DNA from 4 places in the Streptomyces sp. NPDC002825 genome. Region 1 is predicted to be linked to each of the others. Evidence: riboswitches for the same ligand, from Rfam matches in the RefSeq annotation. Region 1 holds a riboswitch; each other region holds the start of a gene.
The links. A riboswitch is a leader RNA that binds a small molecule or an ion and turns the genes downstream of it on or off. The one in region 1 is predicted to bind cobalamin.

Region 1 (5,016 bases):
ACCGGCCGGGCGAGGGTCTTCTCGACCCCGAACCGCACCCGTACGGGCAGCAGCCCGAGACCGTCGACGACACCCGCCTTCGACTCGACCTCGTCCTCGATGCGCTCGGCCAGGGCCTGGAAGCCGCCGCAGATGCCGAGCACCGGCCGGCCCTCGGCCGCGCGCCGGACGAGGGCGTCGGCGAGCCCCCGCTCCCGCAGCCACGCCAGCGCCTTGACCGTGCCCCGGGTGCCCGGCACGACGACGAGGTCGGCGTCGACGACTTCCTCGGGCCGGTCCACGAAGCGGACGACGACGCCGGGTTCGGCGGCGAGCGCGTCGACGTCCGTGAAGTTGGACATCAGCGGTACGGCGCAGACGGCGACCCGCAGCACGTCCGCGCCGACCGGCGGCGCGACGACCGACTCGCGGACGGTGCCGCGCAGGGAGACCCGCAGGCCGTCCTCCTCGTCGATGCCGAGCCCGTGCGCGTACGGCAGGACACCGAAGGTCCGGCGTCCGGTGAGCCCGTGCAGCATGTCGAGCCCGGGTTCGAGCAAGGACACGTCGCCCCGGAACTTGTTCACCAGATACCCCGCCACGAGCGCCTGGTCCTCGGGCGCGAGGAGCGCCGTCGTCCCGAAGAACTGGGCGAAGACCCCGCCCCGGTCGATGTCCCCGACCACGACGACGGGCAGCTTCGCGGCGCGCGCGATGCCCATGTTCACGATGTCCGTGCGCCGCAGGTTGATCTCGGCCGGACTTCCCGCCCCCTCGCAGATCACGGCGTCATACGTGCCCCGGAGCTCCTCCAGGCACGCCATCACCGGTTCGAAGAGCGTCTGCTGCCGGCCCCCGTGGTAGCCGCGGGCGCTCATCTCGCCGACCGGCCTGCCCATGAGGACGACCTGGCTGGAGCGGTCGCTGCCGGGCTTGAGCAGCACCGGGTTCATCAGGGCGGTGGGTTCCACCCGGGCCGCCTGCGCCTGCATGGCCTGCGCGCGGCCGATCTCGGCGCCCTCCCGCGTGACGAAGGAGTTGAGGGACATGTTCTGTCCCTTGAACGGTGCGACCTTGATGCCCTGCCGGACCAGCCAGCGGCAGATGCCGGCCGTGACGACGCTCTTGCCCGCGTCGGACGTGGTCCCGGCGACGAGCAGCCCCCCACCCCTCATGCGTTCCTCCGCTTCAGCGCGCTCGCGATCATGCGGCCGCCGACGCAGGCGGCCAGGGTCAGTCCGGTGATCCGGCGGGAGAGCCGGACCGCGCGGTCGATGTCGGCGACCTCGACGGGCCGCCCCTCGCCGTTGAGGACGGGCCGGTGCTCGACCCGTCCGGCGTACGAGAGGGTGCCCCCGAGCCGCACGCCGAGGGCGCCCGCGAAGGAGGCCTCGACCGGTCCGGCGTTGGGGCTCGGGTGCTTGGCGGCGTCCGCCCGCCAGGCCCGTACGGCTCCGCGCGGATCGCCGCCGGCGACCGTCGCCAGGGCGGCCGTCAGCCGGGCCCCGGGCCAGCCGGCCACGTCGTCGAGGCGGGCAGAGGCCCAGCCGTACCGGCGGTACCGGGGGGACTTGTGGCCGACCATCGCGTCGAGGGTGTTCACCGCGCGGAAGCCGACCAGCCCCGGCACGCCCGCGACCGCTCCCCAGAAGAGGGCGCCCACGACGGCGTCGGAGGTGTTCTCGGCGACGGACTCGACGACCGCGCGGGCCATCGCGGGACCGTCGAGGGACTGCGGGTCGCGGCCGCACAGGTGCGGGAGCCGTTCCCGGGCGACCTCCAGGTCCCCGGCGGCGAGGGCGCCGCCGATCGCGCGGGCCTCGCGCCCCAGGGTCGTACCGCCGACGACGGCCCAGACCGAGGCGGCTGTGAGGGCGACGGAGGCGGCGCGGCTGCCCCGTACCGCACGGGCGGCGAGGGCGCCGGCCGTGACGGTGGCACCGGCGCACACGGCGGTGTGCAGGGCGCCCCAGCCGCGGTGGTCGTGCCAGAGGGCCTTCTCGACCCGGCTCGCGGCCCGGCCGAAGGCGGCGACGGGGTGTCCGCGGCGGGGATCGCCGAGGAGCAGGTCGACGGCGAGACCGGCGGCCGCGCCGTACGCGAATCCGTCCGGGGCGAGGCGGCTGGCTCTGGAGCGGATGGGGCTGCGGCCGGGCATGGCGCTGTGTCCTCACTCAGGGTCCGCGCCCTGGATCGACGTGACCGGCGGCGAGAGTTCCTGACTCCCGGACCCTTGGGATCCGGTCACAGTGGCGGGACCGCGCCGGAATCGCACCGGACTTCCTCTACTGCCGCCGTAATGGCCTCGGCAGTCCACCACGGCCCGAGAACAGCCGTCAACTCACCCTTGACCTGCACCGCGTCACTGTGCGAAGCACCACAAACACGACGGCGGGGCGGTCCGCACCCGAAGGTGCGGACCGCCCCGCCGGTCACGCCCGACGCGTCAGGCGACGATCATGTAGATGCCGTACCCCACGGCCGCGACGCACAGGGCGAAGCAGGCGTAGGCGCCGGTGCGGGCCAGGGTGGCGGAGCCTCCCTGGGCGGCGGCCTCCTCCTGCTTGGAGAGGCCGACGACACCGAGGGTGAAGAGGCCCACGAGGGCGACGGTCGCCACGAGGCTGACTCCGAAGACGGAGCCGAGAGCTGCCCAGTCGATCTTCATGCTTGGTTCCAGTTCCTTAGACCGCGGCGGTGGCCGGGGGAGCGGCCGGGTCCGTGGGGGCCGGCGCGGGGATGGTGGTCTTCAGGTCCTCGTCCGCGACGGCGGCGACGGAACCGGCCGGCGGCGGGGTGACGGCGGCCATCGCGGTGGTCACGACACCCGCGCTCTCGGCCTCGACCTCGTTGACGTTGGTGTGGTCGACCACCTCGCGGCGGGAGACCAGCCAGATGCCGATGCAGGAGGCCACCAGGAAGGCGGCGACGACGTAGACGCCCCAGGCGCCCTGGCGGGCGACGAACTCGGCTCCCGCGGCGACCAGGGCCGCGGCCGGCAGGGTCAGGCCCCAGGCGACGAACATCCGGGTGGCGGTCGACCAGCGGACGACACCGCCCTTGCGGCCCATGCCCGCGCCCATGACGGCGCCGGAGACGGAGTGCGTGGTCGAGAGGGAGAAGCCGAGGTGCGAGGAGGCCAGGATGACCGTGGCCGCGCTGGTCTGGGCGGCGAAGCCCTGCTGCGGCTGGAGGTCCGTGAGGCCCTTGCCCATGGTGCGGATGATGCGCCAGCCGCCGAGGTACGTGCCGAGCGCGATCGCGGTGCCGGCGGAGACGATGACCCAGACCGGCGGGTTGGCGCCGGAGGGGAGGGAGCCGCCGGCGACCAGGGCCAGGGTGATGATGCCCATCGTCTTCTGGGCGTCGTTGGTGCCGTGGGCGAGGGAGACGAGACCGGCGGAGGCGATCTGGCCGACGCGGTAGCCCTTGGCGGTGTGCTTCTCGTCGGTCTTGGCGCCGATCCGGTACGTCAGCTTCGTGGCCAGCATCGCGGCGATGCCCGCGACGATGGGCGCGGCGACGGCCGGGATGAGCACCTTGGTGACGACGACCTCGCCGTTGACGCCGCTGATGCCGATCGAGGCGACGGTGGCGCCGATGAGGCCGCCCATCAGGGCGTGCGAGGAGCTGGACGGGAGTCCGACCAGCCAGGTCACCAGGTTCCAGAGGATCGCGCCGACGAGTGCGGCGAGGATGACTTCGGGCTGGATGCCTTCTTCGTTGACGAGTCCCTTGGAGATCGTCTTGGCGACCTCCACGGACAGGAACGCGCCGACGAGGTTCAGCACGGCGGACATGGCCACCGCCGTCTTGGGCTTGAGAGCACCGGTCGAGATGGTCGTGGCCATCGCGTTGGCGGTGTCGTGGAAACCGTTCGTGAAATCGAACACGAGAGCTGTCACGACCACAATGGCGAGCAGCAGCGTGATGTGTTCCATTTACCCAGGCAATCGTTTGACGTCAGTGGCTCGTCGAACGTAGGCAACCTGGGTGAACGGAAGGTGAACTGGGGCGGGCGGCGTGGTGTCCCTATCCGGTGTCAAGAGGTTCCGCTTGTGGTCCCGGAGTGAGAGCTGTCCACGATGCGGTCAGCGGGGAACCACGGGTAATCCCGGTCCCCACGGGGCACATACGGCCTGCCCCGGTTCCTCCCCGGCCGACCGGTTCCGCTCCCTGGACGGGGCCATCCGACCGGGGGACCCCTCGAACGAGACCCATGTCACTCCCCGGGGTGACCCTTCCGGTTCGGCGGTGCCGTGGCCGGGTCCGGGCCCGTCCGGGTCCGTCCGGTGGCAGCCCCACCCCGTCCTGCCGAGACTGGGACCGTGCGCCCGGCTACAGCGACGGCAGCGGCCGTCACCACCCTGATCGGTGTCGGCGCGGCCGCGATCGCGGCCGGCCGGTACGCCAGCGACGTCGCCCTCAAGGCGCCGTCCGGACGACCACTGCCCGGAGACCCCCGGCTCACCGTGCACGCCACGGGACCCGAGCGGATCACCCTCACCCGCAGCCTCGCCTCGCTGCGCCCCGGCACGTACGGGATGGAGGCCCCCGGACTGCACGCCGTCCTCGGCCCCGTCCTCGACCGGGTCCCGCACACCGCCGACACCGTCGTCCGCCGCCTGGAGCGGGTCGAGCTCGGCGTCCTCGGGCCCGGCGCCCGGGTCCGGCTCACCCCCCAGCTGCACATCGGCACCCCGATCAGCGCCCTCGGGCTCGCCCACGAGGACGTCGAGATCCCCGGCGAACTCGGCCCCCTGCCCGCCTGGCTCGTGGCGGGCCACCGCACCACCTGGGTGATCGCCCTGCACGGCCTCGGCACCACCCGCGAGCACCCGCTGAACCTCGTCCCCTTCTTCCACCGCCGCAAGATCCCCGTCCTCGTCCCCGCCTACCGCGGCGACGAAGGAGCCCCCGCCTCCCCGGACGGCCTCGCCCACCTCGGCGACTCCGAGTGGCGGGACGTCGACGCCGCCATCCGCTACGCCGTCCGCCGCGGCGCCCGCAAGGTCGTCCTGCACGGCTGGGGGACCG
Region 2 (5,016 bases), on a different contig from region 1:
GAGACCACGGCCGTAGGCATAGCCGCCCCAGACCGTGTAGACCTCCGCGAGGTCGGCGTCCGTGCGCCAGTCGCGGCTGTCGATCAGCTGGAGGATGCCCGCGCCGTACGTGCCGGGGCGCGAGCCGAAGATGCGGGTGGTCGCGCGCCGCTCGTCGCCGTGCTCGGCGAGGTCGGCCTGCGCGTGCGCCCGCACGTGGTTGTCCTCGGCGGACTCGTCCTCCAGGCCCGCCACCAGCCGTACGGCGTCGTCGAGGAGGCCGATGACGTGCGGGAACGCGTCCCGGAAGAAGCCCGAGATGCGCAGCGTCACATCGATGCGCGGGCGGCCGAGCTCGGCGAGCGGGATCGGCTCCAGGCCGTTCACACGGCGCGAGGCCTCGTCCCACAGCGGGCGGACGCCGAGCAGGGCGAGCGCCTCGGCGACGTCGTCGCCCGCGGTGCGCATCGCGCTCGTACCCCAGAGGGAGAGGCCGACGGAGGTCGGCCACTCGCCGTTGTCGGTGCGGTAGCGCTCCAGGAGCGAGTCCGCGAGCGCCTGGCCGGTCTCCCAGGCGAGCCGGGACGGCACGGCCTTCGGGTCGACCGAGTAGAAGTTCCGGCCGGTCGGCAGGACGTTGACCAGGCCACGGAGCGGGGAGCCGGACGGACCGGCCGGCACGAAGCCGCCGTTGAGCGCGTGCACGGCGTGCGCGAGCTCGTCCGTGGTGGCGGCGAGGCGCGGCACGACCTGGCGGGCGGCGAAGTACAGCACCTCCCGGACGTCGTGGCCGTGGCCGTCGGTGATGCCCGGGATCGCGGCCTCGTCCCAGTCCGCGTCCTCCATCGCCTGGACCAGCGCGCGGGCCGTGGCCTCGACGGCGTCGGCGCTCGTGCGGGTCGCGGCCGACTCGTCCAGGCCCAGCGCCTCGCGCAGGCCCGGCAGCGCCTGCGTACCGCCCCAGATCTGGCGGGCGCGCAGGATGGAGAGGACCAGGTTGACCCGGGCCTCGCCCACCGGGGCGCCGCCGAGGACGTGCAGGCCGTCGCGGATCTGGGCGTCCTTGACCTCGCACAGCCAGCCGTCGACGTGCAGCAGGAAGTCGTCGAAGCCGTCGTCCTCCGGGCGCTCCTCGAGACCGAGGTCGTGGTCGAGCTTCGCGGCCTGGATCAGAGTCCAGATCTGGGCGCGGATGGCCGGGAGCTTCGCCGGGTCCATCGAGCTGATCTGCGCGTACTCGTCGAGGAGCTGCTCCAGGCGCGCGATGTCTCCGTACGAGTCGGCGCGGGCCATCGGCGGCACCAGGTGGTCGACGAGGGTCGCGTGGACGCGCCGCTTGGCCTGGGTGCCCTCGCCCGGGTCGTTGACGAGGAACGGGTAGATCAGCGGCAGGTCGCCGAGGGCCGCGTCGGGGCCGCAGGCGGCGGACAGGCCGGCGTTCTTGCCGGGCAGCCACTCCAGGTTGCCGTGCTTGCCCAGGTGGACCATGGCGTCGGCGCCGAAGCCGCCGTCCTCGGCGCGGGCGGCGATCCAGCGGTAGGCGGCCAGGTAGTGGTGGGACGGCGGGAGATCGGGGTCGTGGTAGATCGCGATCGGGTTCTCGCCGAAGCCGCGCGGCGGCTGGATGAGGACCAGGAGGTTCCCGCGCCGCAGGGCGGCGAGGACGATGTCCCCCTCCGGGTTGCGGGACCGGTCGAGGAACATCTCGCCCGGCGCCGGACCCCAGTGCTCCTCCACCTGCTCGCGGAGCTCGGCGGGCAGCGTCGCGTACCAGCGCTTGTAGTCGGCGGCCGGGATGCGGACCGGGTTCTTCGCGAGCTGCTCCTCGGTCAGCCAGTCCTGGTCGTGGCCGCCGGCCTCGATGAGGGCGTAGATCAGCTCGTCGCCGTCGCCGGAGACCAGACCCGGGAGGTCGGCCTCGGGCCCGAAGTCGTACCCCTCGGCGATCAGCCGGCGCAGCAGGGCGACGGCGGAGGCGGGGGTGTCGAGACCGACGGCGTTGCCGATGCGGGAGTGCTTCGTCGGGTACGCGGAGAGGACGAGCGCCAGCTTCTTCTCGGCGTTCGGGATGTGACGGAGCCGGGCGTGCCGGACGGCGATGCCGGCGACGCGGGCGGCGCGCTCGGCGTCGGCGACGTACGCGGGCAGACCGTCGGCGTCGATCTCCTTGAAGGAGAACGGGACGGTGATGAGCCGGCCGTCGAACTCGGGCACGGCGACCTGGCTGGCGGCGTCGAGCGGGGAGAGGCCCTCGTCGTTCTCCTCCCACGCCGACCGGGAGCCGGTCAGGCACAGGGCCTGGAGGATCGGCACGTCGAGCGCGGCGAGCGCGCCCGCGTCCCAGGCCTCCTCGTCGCCGCCGGCCTGCGCCTCGGCGGGCTTGGTGCCGCCGGCGGCGAGGACGGTGGTGACGATCGCGTCGGCCGTGCGCAGGGTGTCGACGAGCTCCGCCTCGGGGGCGCGCAGGGACGCCACGTACAGCGGGAGCGCCCGGGCGCCGGCGTCCTCGATGGCGCCGCAGAGGGCGTCGACGAAGGCGGTGTTGCCGCTCATGTGGTGGGCGCGGTAGTAGAGCACGGCGACGGTGGGGCCGGTCTCGTTCCGTGCGGTCCGCTCCAGCGGGCCCCAGGTGGGGGCGGCGGCCGGGGCCTCGAAGCCGTGGCCGGTGAGCAGGACGGTGTCGGAGAGGAAACGGGCCAGCTGCTCCAGGTTGGCCGGGCCACCGTGCGCCAGATAGGCGTGCGCCTCGGTGGCGACGCCGACGGGGACGGTGGAGGCCTCCATCAGCTGGGCGTCGGGGGCCTGTTCGCCGCTGAGCACGACGACCGGCTTTCCGGCGGCGAGGACCGTGTCCAGGCCCTCCTGCCAGGAGCGGACGCCGCCGAGGAGCCGGACGACGACCAGGTCGACGCCGTCGAGCAGGTCCGGGAGGTCGGCGAGGGGGAGCCGGGAGGGGTTGGCGAAGCGGTACGCGACCGCTCCCTCGGCCTGGGCGGCATTGGCCGCGCGGGCGCTGAGCAGGTCGGTGTCGGAGTGCGACAGCAGCAGGAGCATGGCGAGCTCAGGCCCTTCCTCGGGGTTGTCCGCGCCCCGGGTGGTCAGTGGACGGCGGGAGTTCCTGACTCACCCGTCCCCTCGCGGGTACGGGCTCACAGTGGCGGGACCGCGCCGGATTCTCACCGGGCTTCCTCCCCGGGGTCCTGGGACCCCATGCCGATCTGCATCCTAGATCGTGGCGTCGACGGGCCCCAGGGAACGGCGGGGTCGACCGGATCACACCCAGTGGCCGGCCGGTTCCCCGTGGGTATGCTCGCCGCCATGCCGCCCACCCCACCTCCGACGCCCGAACCGGGCGAAGTTCGCATACGGGACCGTGGCGACGCCTGCCCCGGGGCGCTGCGCCTGCACCCCGCCGACGACGGACGCCTCGCCCGACTGCGCCTGCCCGCAGGACGCCTGACGGTCCATCAGGCAGAGGTTCTGGCCCGGGCCTCCGAAGCCCTCGGCGACGGGCGGATCAGCATCACCTCGCGCGGCAACGCCGAGCTGCGCGGCCTCGGCGAGGGCTGCGGGGCGGAGCTGGCCGAGCTCCTGGCCGGGGCGGGGCTGCTGCCCTCCCCCACCCACGAACGCGTCCGCAACATCGTGGCCTCGCCGGCCGCCGGCCTCGACGGACTCGGCTACGCGGACGTGCAGTTGTGGGCGCGTGAGCTCGATGCCGCCCTGTGCGCCGAGCCCCGGGCCGCGTCCCTTTCGGGACGGTTCCTGTTCCTCCTCGACGACGGACGCGGGGACGTCGCCGGACTCGGCGGCGATGTGAGCTTGATCGCAGGACCGGACGGGTCCGTCCTGCTGCGGCTCGGCTCGCTGGTCCTGCGGCTCGCCGCCGCCGACGCCGTCCCCGCCGCCCTCACCGCCGCCCTCGCGTTCCTCGACGCCGCCGAGGCCGCCGGGAACGGGGCCTGGCGGCCGCACGAGCTGCCCGACGCGCACGTGCCGGACTGGGCCGGGGCCCTCGCGCGGGCCGGGATCGCGGCGGAGCCCGTACCCGTACCGCAGCTTCCCGTGTCCCCGCCGCCCGCCCCCGGTCCGCTCGGCGACCGGGCCCTGCACGTCCTCGCCCCGCTCGGCCGGCTGACGGCCGCCCAGCTGCGGGCCCTGGCCGACGGGGCCGAGGAGCTGCGGCTGACCCCCTGGCGGGGAGTGGTCGTCGTCGGGGCCCCGGCCGACCGGCTGCCCGGCCTGGAGACGTACGGCCTGGTCACCCGGCCGGACCTGCCCTCGGTCGGGGTCAGCGCCTGCACCGGGCGGCCCGGCTGCGCCAAGTCCCTCGCCGACGTACGCACGGACGCCGGCCTCGTCCACCGCGGGGGCCTGCCCGTCCACTACTCCGGGTGCGAGCGCCGCTGCGGCCACCCGCACGGCACCTGGGTCGACGTCCTCGCCACCGGCGACCACACCTACCTGGTGGACGGCGTCCCCACCCCCCGCACCTCCCTGCCCGAAGCAGTGACCACGGCCCGCAGCCTGCCGACCCACACGAGATGAGCGAGAGCACCAGGATGTTCGACTACGAGAAGGACGGGACGGAGATCTACCGCCGGTCCTTTGCCACCATCCGCGCCGAGGCGGACCTCGCGGGCCTGCCCGCCGACGTCGCCCAGGTGGCGGTCCGGATGATCCACGCCTGCGGCATGACCGACCTCGTGCAGGACATCGCGTATTCGCCGCAGGTCGTCGCGAGCGCCCGCGCCGCCCTCCGCGCCGGCGCCCCCATCCTCTGCGACGCGCAGATGGTCGCCAGCGGTGTCACCCGCAAGCGGCTGCCCGCCGACAACGAGGTGCTCTGCGCCCTCTCCGACCCGGCCGTCCCCGGCCTCGCCGCCGAGCTCGGCACCACCCGCTCGGCCGCCGCCCTCGAACTGTGGCGGGACCGCCTCGAAGGCTCCGTCGTCGCCATCGGCAACGCGCCGACCGCCCTCTTCCACCTCCTGGAGATGATCGCGAAGGGCGCGGGCAAGCCCGCCGCCGTCCTCG
Region 3 (5,016 bases), on a different contig from region 1:
GTAGCCCGTCGTGGCGTTTCGCCCTGTAAGGGGCGAGTGGGGCGGGGCCCTGACAGACCGGTGCGGCGGTTCCGGCCGCGCGCGGCGACGTGGCGAGGCCTCAGCCGGTCCCGCCCCCGTACCGGGCGAGCAGGCGGGCGCGGCGGGACGGCTGGAGGTTGGCGCGGGTCACGTCCCCGTCGTAGTGGGCGAGGACCCGGTGGTCCATGACGCGGCGCCAGAGCGGCGGGACGTACGCGAGGACGATCATTCCCGCGTACCCCGTCGGCATCTCGGGCGCCTCGTCGAAGTGGCGCAGCGACTGGTAGCGCCGGGTGGGGTACGCGTGGTGGTCGCTGTGCCGCTGGAGGTGGTAGAGGAAGACGTTCGAGGCGACGTTGTCGCTGTTCCAGCTGTGGCGCGGGGCGCAGCGCTCGTAGCGCCCGCTCGCGGTGAGCTCCCGCTTGAGCCCGTAGTGCTCGGTGTAGTTGATGACCTCGAGCAGGCAGAAGCCGAAGACGGCCTGGCCCGCGAGGTACGGCAGGACCCCGGGCCCGAAGGCGAGCGCGAGCCCCGCGAAGAGGAGGAACGACAGCGCCCAGGAGCTGAGGACCGTGTTGCGCGGGCTCCACACGGACCGGCCGCGGCGGGCGAGCCGGCGCTTCTCCAGGCGCCAGGCAGAGGTGAGGCTGCCGAGGACGGTCCGGGGCAGGAAGCGCCAGAAGCTCTCGCCGAGCCGGGCGCTCGCCGGGTCATCCGGTGTGGCGACGCGGATGTGGTGGCCGTGGTTGTGCTCGACGTAGAAGTGGCCGTACCAGGTCTGGGCGAGCGCGATCCGGGACAGCCGGCGCTCCAGGGCCTCCGTCTTGTGCCCCAGCTCGTGGGCGGTGTTGATCGCGATGCCGGCGACCCCACCGAGGGTGAAGGTGAGCCCGATCCGGTCCACGAGGGCGAGGTCGCCCCGGGTGATCAGCCAGCAGCCCAGGACGAGCCCCGTGTACTGCAGGGGGAGGTAGAGGTAGGTGCACCAGCGGTAGTAGCGGTCCTGCTCCAGGTGGGCGAGCGCGCTGTCCGGCGGGTTGCCGGAGTCCTTGCCGATCACGTGGTCGACGACCGGGAAGATCACGTACAGGACGAGGATCCCGGTCCACCAGAAGACGCGGAGCCCGGTGGCGGCGACCAGACCCCAGGAGAGGAAGGGGAAGGCCGGGATGAGCAGGCCGAGCGGCCAGAGCCGGCGCTTGGGGTCGCGCCAGGCGGCGGGGGCTTCGGGGGAGTCGCTGTGCAGGGCCAAGACCGGCTCCTCGGAGAGGTGGACACTTCACATGCGTTCTGTCCATTTGATAGACGGGTCGCCGTGAAGGTGTCAATGCGCTGGACAGGCCCCGGTGCGCAGAGCCGGCGGGGATCCGGTGGATAAAGTGGGGGCACGATGACACGTTTCCGCGAGAGTGTTCGGTCCCTCCTGCGTGAGCAGGTGCTCGACGCCGCCTACCGGCTGGTCGCCGCCGACGGCTGGGGCGGCCTCCGCATGGCCGGCATCGCGCGGGCCGCCGGGATCAGCCGCCAGACGCTCTACAACGAGTTCGGCTCGAAGGAGGCCGTCGGCAACGCCCTGGTCCAGCGCGAGGTGGAGGGCTTCCTCCTCGGCATCCAGCGCGAACTCGACGCTCACCGGGGCGAGTTGGAGGCGGCAGCGGCGGCGGGTGTCGGGTACACGCTCCAGCAGGCCGTGGACAACCCCCTCATCAAGAGCGTCCTGCTCGCCGCGCGCGGCGGCGAGGACGATCTCCTCGCCTATCTCACCACGCGCCCGGAGCCGGTCTTCGGCACGGCGATGGCGATGCTCGACGCGTACGCGACCGAGGCCTGGCCCGACGTCGACGAGGAGTCCCGCGGCCTCGCCGTCGAGACGATCGTGCGGCTCACCGTGAGCCACATCGTCCAGCCGGTGGCCGCGCCGGAGGAGTCGGCGCGGCGCATCGCCAGGATCACGGCACGGATCGCGTACCCGCGCCGCGCCTGACCCGTCGGGGATTGCGCGGGGGCCGGTGCCCCGGGCGGGGCTTCCCCGGGGCCGGTGGACGACGGCGAGGCCCGCTGACGGACACGGGGGATCTCCGGCAGCGGGCCTCTGTTGAATATTGTACGAGATCATCTCGGTTGGTTTCGCCCGGTCGGCGGCGGTGGCGAAGGGCGGGCCCGCGGGGTACATCTCCCCTGAGGCGCGGACACGGCCCGCCCGGGGCCGGACACCCTCGACCGCGCCTCCCGTGCCGACGAGGAGGCCGCCGTGGAAGGCAGAAGCAAAGGGTTCGTGCAGTCCTTCAACCGTCGCGGCGGGTACGGCTTCGTCGTCCCCGTGGGCTCCGAGGAGCAGGTGTACTTCAGCGCCGAGGACATCGAGAGCGAGGGGCGGACGGTCTCCGAGGGGCAGCAGGTCTCCTTCGTCCTGGTCCTCGGCGACGGCCGCTTCGAGGCGAAGGAACTGCGCGTCTGACATCCACGGGCGTCCCGGGTGCGACGGCCGGCCGGTGGTACTGTGCCGAGGCCAGTCGCACCTTTGTACGCACCTGAACGGGTACGTCCACGGGTCAGGGAATCCGGTGCGAGACCGGAACTGACGCGCAGCGGTGAGGGCGACGGGCGGAGCATCGGCCACTGGGCGGCACGACGAGCCCGGGAAGGCGCTCCGTCCGGCTGACCCCGAGTCCGAAGACCTGCTGGCGGCCCCGGCGGCACGCGCCCGTCCGGGGAGCACCGTACGACAGGCTCCGCGTATGAGCCGTGGACGCAGAGGAAGTCCCCCGTGCCGCTCGCACACCCCGTCCGCTCCGCCGTGCCCGCCCTGGCCGGCGTCCTGCTCCTCACCGCGACGGTGACCGGCTGCGGCGGCGGACCCGCCGCACCGCACGGGAAGGGAGCCGCCCCGGAGCGCGGCTACCCCGTCACCTTCGACGACAACTGCGGACGGCAGGTCCGTGTCGACCGCGCCCCGCGCCGGGCCGTCGCCCTCGACCAGGGCGCGGCGGAGATCATGCTCTCCCTCGGCCTCGCCGACCGCATGGTGGGCACCGCGACCTGGACGGACCCGGTGCTCAAGGGCCTGGAGAAGGAGAACGCGAAGGTCCCGCGCCTCGCCGACCGCTACCCCTCCTTCGAGAAGGTCCTGGACGCCGAACCCGACTTCGCGGCCGCCTCGTTCGCGTACACCCTCGGCAAGGGCGGGGTCGCGCCGCGCGAACGCTTCGAGCAGCTCGGCGTCCCCACGTACCTCTCGCCCACCGACTGCGTCGGCAAGGACAACAGCGGCGACGGCGACGGCGTCCGCACCCGGCCCCTCACCATGGAGACGGTCTACGGCGAGATCCGCGACCTGGCCCGGGTGTTCGGGGTCCCCGAGCGCGGCGAGAAGCTCGTCGCCGGGCTCGAGGGCCGGGTCGCGAAGGCCACGGCGGCGGCCGACTTCACCGACGCCACCGTCCTCTACTGGTACTCCGACGCCAAGGCGCCCTACATGGCGGGCTGTTGCGGGGCGCCCGGGATCGTCACCAACGCGCTCGGCGCGAAGAACGTCTTCGACGACACCCGCGAGGAGTGGCCCCAGGTCAACTGGGAGACCGTCGCGGACCGCGACCCCGACGTCCTCGTGATCGGCGACCTGACCCGCCGCGCGCAGTCCGCCGAGAGCGCGGCCAAGAAGATCGAGTTCCTGGAGTCCGACCCCGTCACCCGGAACATGACGGCCGTGAAGCACAAGCGGTACGTCCTGCTCAGCGGCCAGGCGATGAACCCCACCCTGCGCACGGTCGAGGGCATCGAGAAGGTGGCGGCCGCCCTCCGCTCGTACGGTCTCGCGAAGTGAGCACCGCACAGCGGCCCTTCACGTCCGCGACGGCGTTCCTGTGGGCGGCGGCCGGGCTCGCGCTGCTCTGCCTGTCCGTCGCCGTGGCCGTCACCATCGGCCCTGCCGACATCGGCGTCGGCGAGGCCGGCTCCGTGATCGCCGCCCACCTCGGCGGCGCCGCCTCCGGCCTCTCGCCGATCCGCGACGGGATCGTCTGGGACCTGCGGCTGCCCCGTACCCTCCTCGCCGCCGTCTGCGGTGCCGGACTCTCCGTCTGCGGGGCGGTGATGCAGTCGCTCCTGCGCAACCCGCTCGCCGATCCCTTCGTCCTCGGCGTCTCCTCCGGGGCCTCGACGGGCGCGGTCGCGGTCGTCGTCCTCGGCATCGGCGGCGGGATCCTCTCCGTCACCGGCGGGGCGTTCCTGGGGGCGGTGGTCTCCTTCGCGCTCGTCCTGCTGCTCAGCCACACCCTCGGCGGCTCCACGGACCGGGTGGTCCTCGCGGGCGTCGCCGCGATGCAGCTCTTCTCCGCGCTCACCTCCTTCGTCGTGATGACCGCCGCCGACGCCGAGACCACCCGCGGCGTGCTGTTCTGGCTGCTCGGCTCGCTCGCCGGGGCCGGCTGGAGCGACGTGTGGATGTGCCTCGCCGTCCTCGCGGCGGCCCTGCTGATCTGCGGCGGGTACGCGAGGACCCTGGACGCCTTCGCCTTCGGCGAGGAGGCCGCCGCCTCGCTCGGCGTCGCCGTCGCGCGGACCCGGCTCGTCCTGCTCTGCGTCACCGCCCTCCTGACGGCCGCCCTGGTCTCCGCCGCCGGCGCGATCGGCTTCGTCGGGCTCGTCCTGCCGCACGCCGCCCGCGCGCTCGCCGGCCCCGGGCACGCCCGCCTGCTGCCGGTCACCGCGCTGGCCGGGGCGGTGTTCCTCGTCTGGGCCGACACGCTCGCCCGTACGGTCCTCGACCCGCAGGAGGTGCCGGTGGGCGTGGTGACCTCGCTGATCGGCGTACCGGCCTTCGTCCTCGTCCTGTACCGCACCAGGAGCAGCCGATGACCACGACAGCCTCCGCCGACCCGGGGCTCCGCGCCGACCGGGTCTCGCGCACGGCCGGCGACACCCTCGTCCTCGACGGGGTCAGCGTCTCCCTCGCCCCCGGCACCGTCACCGGGCTGCTCGGGCCGAACGGCTCCG
Region 4 (5,016 bases), on a different contig from region 1:
AACAGGCCCTCGATGCACGCCGCGAAGCAGATCAGGTTCAGCAGGAATCGGCGGCGGTCGGCGGCCGTTTCCAGCTTCTCGATCTTCTCGACCGAGTCCATCCACTTGAAGCAGAACTGCGCCTTCTCGCGGATGGAGGGGATGTTCTCGACCGCTGCGAAGGCCGCCGCGCGGTCGTCCGGGTCGGGAAGGTAGGTGTCCAGGAGCGTCAGGTAGAACTGGACGTGGACGGCCTCCTCGAAGAGCTGGCGCGAGAGGTACAGGCGCGCTTCCGGGGAGTTGATGTGCTTGTAGAGCGTCAGCACCAGGTTGTTCGCCACGATCGAGTCGCCCGTCGCGAAGAACGCGACCAGACGGCCGATCATGTGCTGCTCGCCGGGGGTGAGCTTGGCGAGGTCGGCGACGTCCGAGTGGAGGTCGACCTCCTCCACGGTCCAGGTGTTCTTGATCGCGTCCCGGTAGCGCTCGTAGAAGTCCGGGTAGCGCATGGGGCGGAGCGTGAGCTCGAAGCCCGGGTCCAGGAGGTTCTTCTTCTCGGTACTCATTACTGGCAGGCCTCGCAGGACTCGGGGTTCTCAAGGGAGCAGGCGATCGCGTCCGCGTCGGGGGTCGCCTGCTGGACGGGGATCGGCGCGGCGGCCTGGGCGGCGCGGGCGATCCGGGTCGCCGGGCGGGAGCGCAGGTAGTACGTCGTCTTCAGGCCCTGCTTCCAGGCGTACGCGTACATCGACGACAGCTTGCCGATGGTCGGCGTCTCCATGAAGAGGTTCAGGGACTGGCTCTGGTCGAGGAAGGGGGTGCGGGCGGCCGCCATGTCGATGAGGCCGCGCTGCGGGATCTCCCAGGCCGTGCGGTACAGCTCGCGGACCTCGGCCGGGACCCAGGTGAAGCCGGCCACCGAGCCGTTGGAGTCGCGCAGCGCCTCGCGGGTCTGCGCGTCCCACACGCCGAGCTTCTTCAGCTCGTCGACGAGGTACGAGTTGACCTGGAGGAACTCGCCGGACAGCGTCTCGCGCTTGAACAGGTTGGAGACCTGCGGCTCGATGCACTCGTAGACGCCGGCGATCGAGGCGATCGTCGCGGTCGGGGCGATGGCGAGGAGGAGGCTGTTGCGCATGCCGGTCGACGCGATGCGGGCGCGCAGCGCGGCCCAGCGCTCCGGCCAGTTCAGCTCGACGTCGTAGTGGTCCGGGTGCAGCACGCCGCGGGCGGTGCGGGTCTTGTCCCAGGCGGGGAGCGGGCCGCTGCGCTCGGCGAGGTCCGCGGACGCCTCGTAAGCCGCCAGCATGATCCGCTCGGCGATACGGGTGGACAGGGCGCGCGCCTCGGCCGAGTCGAACGGCAGCTTCAGCTGGAAGAAGACGTCCTGGAGGCCCATGGCGCCCAGGCCGACCGGACGCCACTTGGCGTTGGAGCGGCCCGCCTGCTCGGTCGGGTAGAAGTTGATGTCGACGACCCGGTCGAGGAAGGTGACGGCCGTGCGGACGGTCTCGTCCAGACGCTCCCAGTCGATGTCGCCGCCGGTCACGAAGGCGCCCAGGTTGACCGAGCCGAGGTTGCAGACGGCCGTCTCGCCGTCGTTGGTGACCTCGATGATCTCGGTGCACAGGTTGGAGGAGTGGACGACCGTGCCCGGCTCGGCCGTCTGGTTGGCCGTGCGGTTCGAGGCGTCCTTGAACGTCATCCAGCCGTTGCCGGTCTGCGCGAGGGTGCGCATCATCCGGCCGTACAGGTCGCGGGCCGGCATGGTCTTGCGGGCCAGGCCGGCCGCCTCGGCCTTGCGGTAGGCGGCGTCGAACTCCTCGCCGTACAGGTCGACGAGCTCGGGCACGTCCGCCGGGGAGAACAGCGACCACTCGGCGTCGGCGTTGACCCGGCGCATGAACTCGTCCGGGATCCAGTGCGCCAGGTTCAGGTTGTGCGTACGGCGCTGGTCCTCGCCCGTGTTGTCGCGGAGCTCCAGGAACTCCTCGATGTCCGCGTGCCAGGTCTCCAGGTAGACGGCGGCGGCGCCCTTGCGGCGGCCGCCCTGGTTCACGGCGGCGACGGAGGCGTCGAGGGTCTTCAGGAACGGCACGATGCCGTTGGAGTGCCCGTTGGTGCCGCGGATCAGCGAACCGCGGGCGCGGATGCGGGAGTACGAGAGGCCGATGCCGCCCGCGTGCTTCGAGAGGCGCGCGACCTGGTGGTAGCGGTCGTAGATGGAGTCCAGCTCGTCCTGCGGGGAGTCCAGGAGGTAGCAGGAGGACATCTGCGGGTGGCGGGTGCCGGAGTTGAAGAGCGTGGGGGAGGACGGCAGGTAGTCCAGGCGGCTCATCAGGCCGTACAGCGCGCTCACTTCGTCCAGGGCGCGGGCCGACTCGTCCCCGGCGAGGCCGCAGGCGACGCGCAGCATGAAGTGCTGCGGGGTCTCGATGACCTTGCGGGTGATCGGGTGGCGCAGCAGGTAGCGCGAGTAGAGGGTGCGCAGACCGAAGTAGCCGAAGCGGTCGTCGCCGGCCGGGTCGATCGTGGCGTCGAGCCGGTCCGCGTGGAGCGCGACGAACTCGGCGGTGCGGTCGGCGATGAGGCCCTCGCGGTGACCGACGGCGACGGAGGCCGAGAAGTTCACGGCGCCCTGGCCGGCCGCCTCGTCGGCGATGGTGATGGTGAGGAGCCGGGCGGCGAGCCGGGAGTACGCGGGGTCCTCGGCGATCAGGCCGGCGGCCGCCTCGGTGGCCAGCTCGCGCAGCTCCGCCTCGTCCGACGTGGCGCTGCGGCCGCGGAGGGCGGCGGCGGCGACCTTGCCGGGGTCGGTGTCCGGGAGGTCGGCGGTGAGATCGGTCAGGGTCCGCAGGAGTACGGTCCCGGGGCCGTCGGTCTCGATCGCTGCGGCCGGATCGGCGGGCGCGATGGTCACGTGGGGGCTCTCCCTCGCTCGGCTCGGGGCCTCGGGCGGGAAGGCGGGCAGGCGGGCACCCGTGGGCGTGGGCGCGCCGCGTCCACCGGCCCACTCCGCGAGGCCCGGACGTCTGTGACACCCGGAACGGACGGACCGGGCGCGCTGTCGGCAGGTCTTCGGACTCACCGCGTACGAATCCGTACGAAGCACACCGTTGCGGGACAGTTCCGGATTCGCGCCGGATTCCCCTGCGTCGACAGCGAGGATGAGCATACATGTGGGGGGCGCCGCTCGTGGCACCCCCCACATGTTGTGTCGGTCCCGGGGCTACAGCTCCAGGGCGTAGGTCCACAGCGAGTGGTCGGGGATCGGTTCCCAGTCCCGCTCGGGGGTGCGGACGAAGCCGAGCCGCTCGTAGATCCGGTGCGCCGAGACCATCAGATCGGCCGTGGAGAGCACGAGGCGCGCGCAGTCGGGGAGGGCCCGGGCGCGGTCCACGCAGGCGCGTACGAGGGCTTCTCCGACGCCCCTGCCGCGGGCCGCGGGCGCGACCACGAGCATCCGGAACTCGGCCTCGCCGGGGACGGCGATGTCCGCCCAGGTGGTGCCGCCCTCCGCGAAGGTCACGCCGCCGACGATCGCGCCTTCGGTGTCGACGGCGACGAGCACCTCGCTCTCGCGCGCCCGCCGTGCCGTGTCGCGGAGCACCGCCAGGTAGAAGTCGTCCTCGCCGTGCAGCAGCAGCCCGTCGTTCAGATAGGTGAGGCCGGTGAGGTCGCCGAGCTCCTCGTACTCCTCGGGCCGTACTGCCCTGATCGTGATGTCCATGCCCGCAAGTCTGCCTCGCGGGGGCAGGCGAAGGGCCCTGGATTTCCTCGCGGAGATCCAGGGCCCGTTCACGGACGGTGATGTCAGTGCGCCGCGGTGCCGACCTTCGGGAGCTCGGTGACGCCGGGGTCGCCCGCGTCGGCCGTGTAGTCCTCCGGGGAGGTCTCGTCGACGCCCTCGGGGGCCTTGACGGCCTTGAGGACGAAGGTCAGGACGACCGTGACGAGGACGTTGAGCACGAAGGCGGTGAGGCCGATGTAGCCGATCTCGCCGATGCCCGGGATCTCGGCGGCCGAGCCGCCGAAGTGCTTCTGGGTCGGGCTGGCGACGCCGTACGCGGCGGCCGTGCCGTAGATCATGCCGACGGCCCAGCCGGCGAGCAGCGCCCAGCGGTGGAACCAGCGGGTGAACAGGCCGCCGACGAGCGCCGGGAAGGTCTGCAGGATCCAGATGCCGCCGAGGAGCTGGAAGTTGATGGCGACGGTCTTGTCCATGGTGAGGACGAAGACGAGGGCGCCGACCTTCACCAGGAGCGAGACCAGCTTGGAGACCTTGGTCTCCTGGGCCGGGGTGGCGTCCTTCTTGATGAAGTCCTTGTAGATGTTGCGGGTGAAGAGGTTGGCCGCGGCGATCGACATGATCGCGGCCGGGACGAGCGCGCCGATGCCGATCGCGGCGAACGCGACTCCGGCGAACCAGTCCGGGAACATGGTCTCGAAGAGCTGCGGGATGGCGAGCTGGCCGTTCTTGACCTTGATGCCGGCGGCGATCGCCATGAAGCCGAGCAGCGCGAGCAGGCCCAGCATCAGCGAGTACAGCGGCAGGATCGTGGTGTTGCGGCGGATGACGTTCCGGCTGCGGGACGACAGGGTCGCCGTGATGGAGTGCGGGTACATGAAGAGCGCGAGGGCCGAGCCGAGCGCGAGCGTCGCGTACGTCCACTGGCCGGCCTCGCCGGGGACGAGCGCGCCCTTCGGCTTGCCGGTGGCCGGGTTGACCGTCGCGTACGCCTCACCGGCCTTGGCGAAGATCTCGTCGAAGCCGCCCAGCTTGATCGGGATGTAGATGATCGCCACCGCGATGACGATGTAGATCAGGGTGTCCTTGACGAAGGCGATGAGCGCGGGGGCGCGCAGGCCGGACGAGTAGGTGTACGCGGCGAGGACGCCGAAGGCGATGAGCAGCGGCAGGTCCTTGACGAACCAGTTGGTGTTCTCGCCGCCGCCGACGCCCATCACGTCCAGGACGGCCTGGATGCCGACGAGCTGGAGCGCGATGTACGGCATGGTGGCGAGGATGCCGGTGAC

Region 2: it holds a riboswitch for cobalamin, as region 1 does, so the genes downstream of both, cobN (cobaltochelatase subunit CobN) here and ABT041_RS21410 (cobalamin biosynthesis protein) in region 1, are expected to answer to the same signal.
Region 3: it holds a riboswitch for cobalamin, as region 1 does, so the genes downstream of both, ABT041_RS29710 (ABC transporter substrate-binding protein) here and ABT041_RS21410 (cobalamin biosynthesis protein) in region 1, are expected to answer to the same signal.
Region 4: it holds a riboswitch for cobalamin, as region 1 does, so the genes downstream of both, ABT041_RS15165 (ribonucleoside-diphosphate reductase subunit alpha) here and ABT041_RS21410 (cobalamin biosynthesis protein) in region 1, are expected to answer to the same signal.

Annotation. Positions count from the first base shown of each region.
Region 1 is NZ_JBEOVH010000016.1:63,846-68,861, reverse strand. Features, by position in the region: gene ABT041_RS21415 (cobyric acid synthase) at 1-1,154, opposite strand, end outside; gene ABT041_RS21410 (cobalamin biosynthesis protein) at 1,151-2,137, opposite strand; cobalamin riboswitch at 2,173-2,312, opposite strand; gene ABT041_RS21405 (hypothetical protein) at 2,426-2,647, opposite strand; gene ABT041_RS21400 (inorganic phosphate transporter) at 2,664-3,920, opposite strand; gene ABT041_RS21395 (alpha/beta hydrolase) at 4,308-5,016, shown strand, end outside.
Region 2 is NZ_JBEOVH010000001.1:196,490-201,505, reverse strand. Features, by position in the region: gene cobN (cobaltochelatase subunit CobN) at 1-3,033, opposite strand, end outside; cobalamin riboswitch at 3,070-3,212, opposite strand; gene ABT041_RS00915 (ferredoxin-like domain-containing protein) at 3,286-4,527, shown strand; gene ABT041_RS00910 (precorrin-8X methylmutase) at 4,524-5,016, shown strand, end outside.
Region 3 is NZ_JBEOVH010000029.1:3,733-8,748, forward strand. Features, by position in the region: gene ABT041_RS29695 (alkane 1-monooxygenase) at 101-1,273, opposite strand; gene ABT041_RS29700 (TetR/AcrR family transcriptional regulator) at 1,412-2,005, shown strand; gene ABT041_RS29705 (cold-shock protein) at 2,273-2,479, shown strand; cobalamin riboswitch at 2,530-2,707, shown strand; gene ABT041_RS29710 (ABC transporter substrate-binding protein) at 2,789-3,844, shown strand; gene ABT041_RS29715 (FecCD family ABC transporter permease) at 3,841-4,878, shown strand; gene ABT041_RS29720 (ABC transporter ATP-binding protein) at 4,875-5,016, shown strand, end outside.
Region 4 is NZ_JBEOVH010000009.1:214,122-219,137, reverse strand. Features, by position in the region: gene ABT041_RS15170 (ribonucleotide-diphosphate reductase subunit beta) at 1-545, opposite strand, end outside; gene ABT041_RS15165 (ribonucleoside-diphosphate reductase subunit alpha) at 545-2,899, opposite strand; cobalamin riboswitch at 3,032-3,154, opposite strand; gene ABT041_RS15160 (GNAT family N-acetyltransferase) at 3,209-3,709, opposite strand; gene mctP (monocarboxylate uptake permease MctP) at 3,793-5,016, opposite strand, start outside.